DNA from 3 places in the Ruegeria sp. BK1 genome. Region 3 is predicted to be linked to each of the others. Evidence: riboswitches for the same ligand, from Rfam matches in the RefSeq annotation. Region 3 holds a riboswitch; each other region holds the start of a gene.
What was found. Region 3 has a riboswitch for cobalamin ahead of ACR3E7_RS08090 (CbtB domain-containing protein). Riboswitches for the same ligand answer to the same signal wherever they lie in the genome.
Positions count from the first base shown of each region.

Region 1: linked by a shared signal. The riboswitch ahead of ACR3E7_RS16385 (hypothetical protein) and the one ahead of ACR3E7_RS08090 (CbtB domain-containing protein) in region 3 are both predicted to bind cobalamin.
Region 2: linked by a shared signal. The riboswitch ahead of ACR3E7_RS22560 (DUF1636 family protein) and the one ahead of ACR3E7_RS08090 (CbtB domain-containing protein) in region 3 are both predicted to bind cobalamin.

Region 1 is NZ_JBQFIS010000001.1:3,300,169-3,303,436, forward strand. Features, by position in the region: gene ACR3E7_RS16375 (DNA polymerase III subunit gamma/tau) at 1-785, opposite strand, end outside; gene ACR3E7_RS16380 (protein-tyrosine phosphatase family protein) at 924-1,421, shown strand; gene ACR3E7_RS16385 (hypothetical protein) at 1,424-1,831, opposite strand; cobalamin riboswitch at 1,916-2,136, opposite strand; gene ACR3E7_RS16390 (alpha/beta hydrolase family protein) at 2,273-3,151, shown strand; RNA gene ffs (signal recognition particle sRNA small type) at 3,146-3,244, opposite strand.
Region 2 is NZ_JBQFIS010000003.1:354,699-357,966, reverse strand. Features, by position in the region: gene ACR3E7_RS22570 (ABC transporter substrate-binding protein) at 1-911, opposite strand, end outside; gene ACR3E7_RS22565 (ABC transporter ATP-binding protein) at 908-1,714, opposite strand; gene ACR3E7_RS22560 (DUF1636 family protein) at 1,711-2,055, opposite strand; cobalamin riboswitch at 2,158-2,357, opposite strand; gene ACR3E7_RS22555 (bifunctional enoyl-CoA hydratase/phosphate acetyltransferase) at 2,595-3,268, shown strand, end outside.
Region 3 is NZ_JBQFIS010000001.1:1,618,753-1,622,020, forward strand. Features, by position in the region: gene ACR3E7_RS08075 (cobyrinic acid a,c-diamide synthase CobB) at 1-165, shown strand, start outside; gene cobA (uroporphyrinogen-III C-methyltransferase) at 162-890, shown strand; gene cobF (precorrin-6A synthase (deacetylating)) at 883-1,626, shown strand; cobalamin riboswitch at 1,670-1,875, shown strand; gene ACR3E7_RS08090 (CbtB domain-containing protein) at 1,912-2,076, shown strand; gene ACR3E7_RS08095 (CbtA family protein) at 2,081-2,779, shown strand; gene ACR3E7_RS08100 (hypothetical protein) at 2,846-3,268, shown strand, end outside.

The sequences.
Region 1 (3,268 bases), 1.7 Mb from region 3:
TCCAGCACTCGGCCACGGTCGGCTAAACCCAGCATCGCACGCACCTGATCGGCGCTGGTTTCCCCGGCACCGTGTGAAATCGCCTGATCCAGCAGAGAGGTCGCATCCCGCGCCGAGCCTTCAGCCGCGCGGGTGATCAACGCCATCGCGTCCTCGGCGATTTGCGCACCTTCGGCCTCGGCAATGCGGCGCAGCAAGCCGATCATGTCTTCGGGTTCGATCCGGCGCAGGTCGAACCGCTGGCAACGCGACAGAACCGTCACGGGTACTTTGCGAATCTCGGTGGTAGCAAAGATGAATTTCACATGCTCGGGTGGTTCCTCTAGCGTCTTGAGCAGCGCGTTGAAGGCGCTGGTCGACAGCATATGGACCTCGTCGATGATGTAGATCTTGTAGCGGGCCGAGGCCGCGCGGTAGCGGACGCTGTCGATGATCTCGCGAATATCATTGACGCCGGTGCGGCTGGCGGCGTCCATCTCCATCACGTCCACATGGCGGCCCTCCATAATGGCCACACAATGTTCGCACTGGCCGCAGGGTTCGGTGGTCGGCTTGCCCTCGCCATCGGGGCCGATGCAGTTCATACCCTTGGCGATGATACGGGCCGTGGTGGTTTTGCCGGTGCCGCGAATGCCGGTCATGATAAAGGCTTGCGCAATTCGATCCGCCTCGAACGCGTTTTTCAGCGTGCGTACCATGGCGTCCTGACCGACTAGATCGGCGAAGGTTTCCGGGCGGTATTTGCGGGCAAGAACCTGATAGGCGGGGCTGGGCGTGTCGGTCATATCTGCTCTGTCGGATTCGGAGTCCGATGCAGCGTAGTGACCCCTGCCGCCCACGTCCACAGCAGCAGCGCAGGAAATTCGATTTGCAAGCAAGGACGCAGGCGATACATCATCGGTGCAGATTGATCGGAACGTGCCATGAATAATTTCGCCATCTATTCCCTGCGACTGGGGCCGGGTCGTCTGGGGATATCTCCGCTGCCCGGCGCGGGAGGTGCCTATGCGGCCGATCTGAAGACGGTGCAGGACTGGCGACCGGATCTGGCGATTTCAATGACCACAAGCTCTGAGATGAAAAACCTGGGAGCGGCGGCGTTCGGTGGCGATCTGGAGCGGCACGGGGTCGAATGGGCTCACCTGCCGGTCCAGGATTTTGGTGCGCCGGATGCGCGGATACAGGCCATTTGGTCCAATGTCAGCCAGCGGGCCCGTGCGCTGCTGTCCGGCGGCGGAGGCGTTTTGGTCCATTGTCGGGGCGGCTGCGGGCGATCGGGTATGGTTGCTTTGCGGTTGATGACGGATAGCGGACTGCCCGCAGATACCGCTTTGCAGATGCTACGGACAGTACGTCCCTGCGCCGTCGAGACCGAGGCGCAGATGGTCTGGGCCACTTCGGCGGCCCGGACGGGCAGCTGAATTCAGGCTGAAAGCTGGTGTTCGGTCGGCGCGGCTGGCTGGGGCGCCGTGGTAACCACTTCCATCATCGCGCAGGGCGGTGTCGGCAAAAGGCTGGCTGCGTGGGCGGTGAAATCTGCTCCGAACAACATATCCGCATAGCGATCCAGCCGCTCGGCCGGAGTGTCGGCGGCCACACCGCAGAACACCCGGATCTGATCGGGTTGGGCGCGAAACCGGGCCGAGCACCCTTCGGCGCAATGGGTCAAGTCGCTGCTGCCTTCGATCTCGAACGCATCGGTTGTTGCCGGACGGGCCGTGGCCATTGCATCCGTCAGGGCGCGTGCCATTCGGGCCAGTGCCGGGCAGGGGGCGCCGGTTTTTTGGCATACCGTCGCGGTGAATTCGTGGGTCTTGGTCTTCCAGATCATGATGCGCCCTCCGCGCGCTGGACGAGGGGCATGGATCAGGTGTGACAGCGTGCTGACGACCTGTCCCGGACACCCCGCCCGAGTTTCGGTTTTCGTTCGATGGCAGGTCTCCTGACTTGCGGGTCGTGGCTTTGCCGACCTTCCCAGCCTTTCGGCCAGTGGTATCTCGGCATTGCTCACCGCTTACAGTTGCGGGGGCAGTCTCGGCCTTGATCCGTTCCGGCAATGCCGGGCAGGATCGCACCGTGTTCCCTTTTCATCCCGCCCCGTGACCGGGGACGAGAACCATCACGCCATCGCTAGCGGTTGAGCGGGCTTCGAGTCAAGCGCCATTGAATCCCGGCGCGACGTTGGGTCAATTTCCCCACGGCTTGACTCTGATGACGGAACAGGGCCGACTGCGCGGGTGAACTAAACAGTTTAGAACATGAGGCGCGGGCGATGTTGGACAATACGCATTCTGTTTTGACCGAAGATGTCCAGTTTCCGTCCGGTCCGGCGATGCTGTCGGGGCGGCTCTATCTGCCTGCTCTGCCTCCCAAGACAGTTGTGATGATCCATGCAGCGACCGGCGTGCCCCGCGACTATTATCAGCATTTTGCCCATTGGCTGGCGGCCGAGCAGGGTATGGCTTGTCTGACCTATGACTATCGGGATTTCGGCCATTCGCTGACCGGCCGATTGCAGGACTCGCAGGTAACTATGGCGGACTGGGCGCTGGTCGACATGCCCGCCGCCCGCGCGGAAATGCGCAGACGCTTCCCGGACGCGGAACAATGGAGCATCGGCCATTCCGTTGGTGGAATGCTGGGCCCGGTTCAGCCGGATATCGCGCAGATTGACCGCATGATCTGTGTTTGCTCCGGGCTTGTCACTCTGTCTGATCACCCGTGGCCGTACAAGGCGCTGGCGGGGTTGTTCTGGTATGGCCATGCGCCGCTGGTTGTCAAAGCGGCGGGGTATTTGCCGGGCAGGGCTTTGGGTTTTGGGGCTGACCTGCCCGCGCGGGTCTACTGGCAGTGGCGTAAATGGTGCACGGCACCGACGAACTACCTGCCCGATTTGGGCAAGACCCTGCCCGAGGCGCACTGGGCCGGGCAGGGAGTGCCGGTCGATCTGATCGCATTCGACGACGATCAGGTGGTGCCGCCCAAAGCGGTGTGGCGCCTGGCCGAGCTTTATGGCCCGAATGCGCGGCGTAGGTTGTTGTCACTGTCAGATTTTGGGGTGAAAGAGATCGGGCATATCGGCGTGTTCGCCCGTCGCAACGCAGCGGTCTGGCCGCAGCTTATTGCCCAGGATCATGTGGTAGATAAGTGAGAGGTTGGACATCGACCCAAGCGGGGCTCGTTGTGGCTGCTTCCTTCCGGACCTGACCAGGTTGGCGAGGCGCTCGCCCGCGCCAACCTCTCAGCACGCGATATAGGCAAGTGCGCG
Region 2 (3,268 bases), on a different contig from region 3:
GAGATCGCCTGAATGTTCGCGGGTCCCGGCGTTAGTTCTTCGTACCGCAGACCGATCCAGCGCTCGTTTTTGACCGCATCGGTTTGCGACATCACCGGGTGCTCTTGCAGGAATTTGAACGTATCCGCCGCGCCATTTCCGGTTTGATAGTCCAACAGCACCAGGAACTCGGGGTTCGCGGCGGCGACGGCCTCCCAAGAGCTACGGCCCCAGCTTGTATCCATGTCATGGGTCACGTTCTGACCGCCCGCAGCGGCAATCATCGCATCAGGGATGGCGTATTTTCCGGCGGTGAAGGGCGCATCAGCGGGCCCGTCCAGCAGGAACACGCGCGGTTTCGGCAGATCGGCGGTTTTCGCCTCAATCGCGGCCAGCTCGTCTTTCCAGCTTGAAACCAACGCTTCGGCCTTGTCTTCAACATGCATGACCTTGCCCAGACGCAGGACATCGTCAAACAGCAGGTCCATGCTGGCCTTTGGGCGGTCCTTATGCAGGTGAACGCAGCTTTCCGACAGGATCATAGTCTTGATCCCGAAGGGCGCCAGCGTTTCCGGTGTCACATCACCGCCGGGCCGCATTCCGTAGTACCAACCGGCAAAGAACAGGTCGGGTTCAACGGCCACCAGGTTCTCGACCGTCGGATATTTCGGGGCCAGTTCCGGGATATCGCCGCGCAGCGAGTCGAACTCGGGGCTGGTTTTGTACCAGCCGGTAATCCCGGTCAGGCCGACGATCTTGTCTTGTAGACCCAGTGCAAAGGCCATGTCGGTCATGTTCATGTCATGCACGACCAGACGCTCGGGCTGGGTTTCAAACACCAGCGGTTCGCCGCAATTGTTGACGGTAACTTCATGCGCGGCGGCACCGCCCGCCATGGCTGTAACCAGCGCCACGGACAAGATGTGTTTCATTCGGAAATGCTCCTAACTGGATTGGAAACTGAGGTTTTTCGGATGTCCAGCGCCGGGATCAAGCGGCCCTCGTGCTGGAAAAACAGGTAATCGACACCGAACGTGTCACGCACGCGGTCGGTGGTCAGCACGTCGGCCACAGGTCCGAACCCGGTAAGACGGGTGGATTTCATCAGCGCGACATGCGTCGCAAATTCCGGGATCATGACCAGATCGTGGACGATCATCACCACTGTGATCCCCAGCCCGGCCACCAGTGACAACATCCGCCCCTTGGCGTCCGGGTCCAGATGGTTGGTGGGCTCGTCCAGAAACAGCAGTGCCGGGTTTTGTGCCAATGCCCGCGCGATATGGGCGCGCTGCCGTTCCCCGCCCGACAGAACCGCCATGCGCTTGTCGGCCAGATCGTTCAGGCTGGTCAGGTCCAAAATTCGCGCAAGATCGGCGGCATGGGCCTCGGCCGAGCGGTCGGACCGGATCGGGATCTGTCCCAGCGCTACATACTCGCGCAAGGAGAGCCGCCCGTCGGGATATTCCTGCTGGCTGACAACAGCGATCATCCGCGCACGCTCGGTCGCCGACATGCTGCGCAAATTTCGCCCCTTGAACAATACATTGCCGTCCGAAGGATGCTCGGACCCGCATAGAAGGTTCATCAGCGTTGTCTTGCCCGCGCCGTTGGGCCCGGCGATGGCCAGAACCGCGCCTTCGTGAAGCGCAAAGGTGATGTCCTGAAGCAGAACTTCGCCGTGATAGGCGTGATAACCGACGCCGTTGACCTGAAGGAACGCATGTTCGGTCATGTGGCCTCCGTCGCCAAGGGCGGCATCCGCGACAAGGTCTTGTGCAACAGCGCCTCGGGGCGATCCGTTGCCTTGGTCCAACCTGTGGAACTGTTTTGGTATTGCCGCGCGAAAGCGGCCAAAGCGTCGATATCGGCCGAGGTTTGAATTTCGCCAAACAGATATTGTGCCTTCGCACCCGCCTGAAATCCAACGGTCAGTGGGTGATCGCAGCCGGCCATACACTCGATCATCCGTGTGCCGTAGCCCTCGGGCAGGCGCTCGCGCAGGGCCTCGGCAATCGATAGCGCCGCCTCTGCCCCTTGGCAGGTCGTGCAGATCAGCACCACATGATCCGTCATGCTCCGCCCCACCTGCATGCCAGACGGGCAGGGAGAGGAACGGTTCTGATGACATCGGGTCGATGTGACATTGAGCCTCTTTCCAGGACACCCCGCCCCGGTTTGGTTGCGTTTGAGATGGCAGGTCTCCTGACTCGCGGGTCTGTGCTTGGCCACCCTTCCCGACCTGATCCGGCCAGTGGGATATTGGCGTCGCTCACCGCCTACAGTTGCGGGGGCAGTTACGGATTTGGTCTGCACCTTACCGTATTCCCTTTTCATCCCGCGCGTGCAGCATCGGGAACCATCGTAGCGTCACTGCCTCAGATCAGAGCATGGGTCAATATGGATTCCGCAACGTTCCGGTGAAGACAGCGCAAAGGATATTGCTGCTCAGTGGGCAATCAGTTATGCTGCGACGCAGCAAAATTTGAAAGCCGAGGCTACGTTTTGCGGGCTCAAGGGTGCTGGACGTACTATTGTGACCCCGAACTGACCTGCATCAATTAAACCCGCGACCCAAGTCGGTAAGACGTCCGAAAAACCAAAGTTGGCACGCTATGAAAATCCAGGAAAATAAAACCTTCGAGCAGCTCAAGGTTGGCGACGCGGCACAACTGACCCGCTTGTGCACGGTTGACGACCTTTATGCTTTTGCCTCGGCCTCGGGCGATCACAATCCGCTGCATCTGGCAACCTATGACGGGGATGGCGACGGCCTTGCCGAAGCCGTCGCACCCGCGCTGTGGCCCGCCGGTCTGGTCGCAGCCGTGCTGGGAAACTACATGCCCGGCGCCGGAACGCAGACTCGCCGCGCGGATTTGGCCTTCCACCTCCCGGTGCTTGCGGGTGAAGAACTGACTGCCTTTGTCGCTGTTGAGGAAAAGCGCGACGATGGTGATCTGCTCTGCTCAGCCGAAGTGCGACGGGTCGTTGACAATGCACTGGTTCTCAGCGGCACCGTTCAGGTCACACCGCCTTCGACGCATATGGAGTTCGACTCGGTCGAGGTCCCTGGCCTGATCGTGCAGCGGCACCGCCATTTCGACGCGCTGTTGGAAAAAGCGCGCCCACTAGAGCCGATGCCAACCGCCATTGTTGCGCCAGAAGAGCCCAACTCTCTGAGCGGCGCGTTGCTGGGGCATGCCAATCATATTATTTCGCCGATCCTCGTCGGGAACCCCGATAAAATCGCCGCTGCTGCCGCTGAGCTGGGGGCCGACTTGTCTGGCAT
Region 3 (3,268 bases):
GGCCTGCGGGGGCATGAGTTCCACTATTCCTCAATCATCGAGCAACCTGACGCGCCTTTGGCCCGTGTGTTTGACGCAGAAGGGGCCGAAGGGCCGCAGACCGGATCGGTGCGTGGCAACGTGACCGGCACGTTCTTTCACCTGATCGCGGAGGCCTCAGTATGAGTGGGTTTGTCTCGTTCATCGGCTCAGGTCCGGGCGATCCGGAATTGCTGACGCTCAAGGCCGTAGATCGGATGCAAAAGGCGGATGCGGTGCTGTTTGATGACCTCAGCAGCGGGCCGATCTTAACCCATGCGCGCGAGGATGCCGATCTGGTGGGCGTGGGCAAACGGGCGGGTCGCCCCTCGCCCAAGCAGGACCATGTCAGCCGGTTGTTGGTGGATTACGCCCTGACCGGGCAGCGGGTCGTGCGGTTGAAATCCGGCGATGGCGGCATGTTTGGACGTCTGGAAGAAGAACTGGTTGCCCTGCGCGCGGCTGGGATCGAATACGAGATCATCCCCGGCATCCCCTCAGCTGTAGCGGCGGCGGCGGCGGCTGGCATCCCGCTGACCCGTAGGCTAACCGCGCGACGGGTGCAGTTTGTCACCGGCCATGATGTCAGCGGCAAACTGCCCGAGGACCTGAACCTGCCCGCGCTGGCCGACCCGGATGCGACCACCGTCGTCTTCATGGGCAAGCGCACCTTTCCTCTGCTGGTCGAAACGCTGCACGCACATGGCCTGCCGCTGGAAACGCCAGCACTGATGGCCGAATCCGTCTCGACCCCCGAGCAGAAGCTGCATCGCAGTACTGTAGGCGCGCTGTCCAATAAACTGGCGGACGAGATAGGCACCGCCCCGGCGCTGATCCTTTACGGCCCGCTGGCAGAGTTTGACGATGTTTGACCTGACCTTGATCGGCATCGGCACCGGGAACCCTGACCACGTGACCTTTCAGGGCGCGCAGGCGATCCGCTCGGCGGACCTGATCCTGATCCCCCGCAAGGGCGAGAATAAGGCCGATCTGGCCGGGCTGCGCGAAAAGATCATTGCGCAGGTGACCGACACGCCGCCGCAGATCGCCTATTTCGACATCCCCAAGCGCCGGTCCGACGACGGATATCTGCGCGGGGTGGATGAATGGCACGACGCGATTGCATTGCGCTGGAGCGAGGCAATCGCCGCCCATCCTGGAGCACGACATGTAGCTCTACTGATCTGGGGCGATCCGTCGCTTTATGACAGTTCCCTGCGGATTGCAGAGCGGCTGGACCCTCAACCGACGACGCGGGTGATTCCTGGCATTACAGCGCTGCAGGCGTTGACGGCTGCCCACGTGATTCCGATCAACGATCTGGGTGCCCCCTACATCGTGACCACGGGGCGGCGGATTCGCGACGAAGGGTGGCCGGACGGTGCGTCAAACGTGGCGGTAATGCTGGATGGTGAGTGCTCGTTCCAACATCTTCAGATGGCAGATTATGACATCTGGTGGGGGGCGTACGTGGGCATGAAAGAGGAAATTCTGATCAAGGGGCCCTTGGCTGAGGTTGCGCAGCAGATTCTGGACACCCGTGCAGCTGCGCGCGCCGATCACGGGTGGATCATGGATATCTATCTTCTCAAAAAGTGCGTGAACTGACCAAATTGGTCGCGAATGGCGATTGCGCCACGCGGGTTTTGAAGGCTAGATGAACCCGTCTGGTCCCGTCGTTCACAGCGACGAGCTAAGAGGGAATGTGGTGCGATCCGAGTTGATCCAATCCACAGCCGCCCCCGCGACTGTAAGCGGTGAGTCTTGCTCAACCAGCCACTCCTGAATTTTCAGGGGGAAGGCGAGCACAGGCCCTGACCCGCAAGCCAGGAGACCTGCCAGGCGTGATTTGAAACACCGGCCGTCGGGTGCGACGGCACAGGAGAATTGAAAATGACAACACAAACACAAACCGCCTCGCGCGCTGGTATCCTGCCGGTCATGTTCGCTGTGGTTCTGGGTCTTGGCATCATTTCGGTGACTGGCCACGTTCAGGCCGCTGCCCTGCATGACGCAGCCCATGACGTGCGTCACGCAACCGGCTTCCCCTGCCACTAAACCCATGTTTACCCGTATCCTGACCAGCGCGTTGTTCGCTGGTGCTGCAGCGGGGCTGATTGCCGCCTTGCTGCAGTTGGTCTTTGTGCAACCTGTGTTGCTGCACGCGGAACTGTATGAATCAGGCGAATTGGTCCATTTCGGCGGTGACGTCGTAAGTGCTCACCCCGAGCTGCCGGGAATGTTCTCGGACCTGTTCCGCGATGCGCTGAGCGTCATTTTCACGATGCTTATCTATACCGGTTACGCGCTGATGATGATTGCGCTGATGTCCGTGGCTGAGGGCAACGGCCACAAGATTGACGGGCGCACCGGTGTTTTGTGGGGGCTTGCGGGGTTCGTTGCCGTGCACCTCGCACCCGGATTCTCGCTCGCGCCAGAAGTGCCCGGCGTGGCAGCAGCCGATGTCGCTGCGCGTCAAATCTGGTGGTTTGCGACCGTCGCAGCAGCAGGTGTTGCCATGTGGCTGATTGCCTTTGGCGGCACCCTGATCAGCTATGTGATCGCAGCCGCCCTGCTGTTGGCCCCACATCTGATCGGCGCGCCCGAGCCGGACGTGTTCACCGGCCCCGTTCCGACCGAGATCGGCGCGCTGTTTGCCGCACGCGCTTTTGGCATCGGACTGGTAGCCTGGGTTCTGGTCGGGGCATTCGCCGGGTACTTCTGGCGATATGAAAGCCAGCGTGCCGAAGCTGCGGCCTGACAAGCACGCTTATGAACACGCCGAGACCAGCTCGGCGTGTTTGCTACTACCATCAAGGAACATAAAATGGCACGCTCACTTGCCCTGTTTGCAATCGGCATAGTTTTTGGCAGTGGTGCAGGATTTGTGGTTGCGGCTGCAAATGGCGTCACTTTCGACGGCCATGACCATGGCGATCCTGCACATCACAGTCCATCTCACGCCGAGGCAGCCGCACACGATCATTCGACTGCCATCAACCTGCCTGCCGGCGCTGATGCTCCGGCGCTTGAGATCGCTCTTACGCCCGATCCTATGGCGGGCTGGAACCTGTATGTCATGCCGCAGAACTTTCGGTTCTCACCACAAAATGCCTCAAAGACCGATGTCGACGGCGAGGGGCATGCACATGTCTACGTAAATGGAGAGAAACTGGCCCGGTTGTACGGTAACTGGATGCATATCGACCATCTGCCGCAGGGCGAGGTCGAAGTCTCGGTCTCTCTGAAC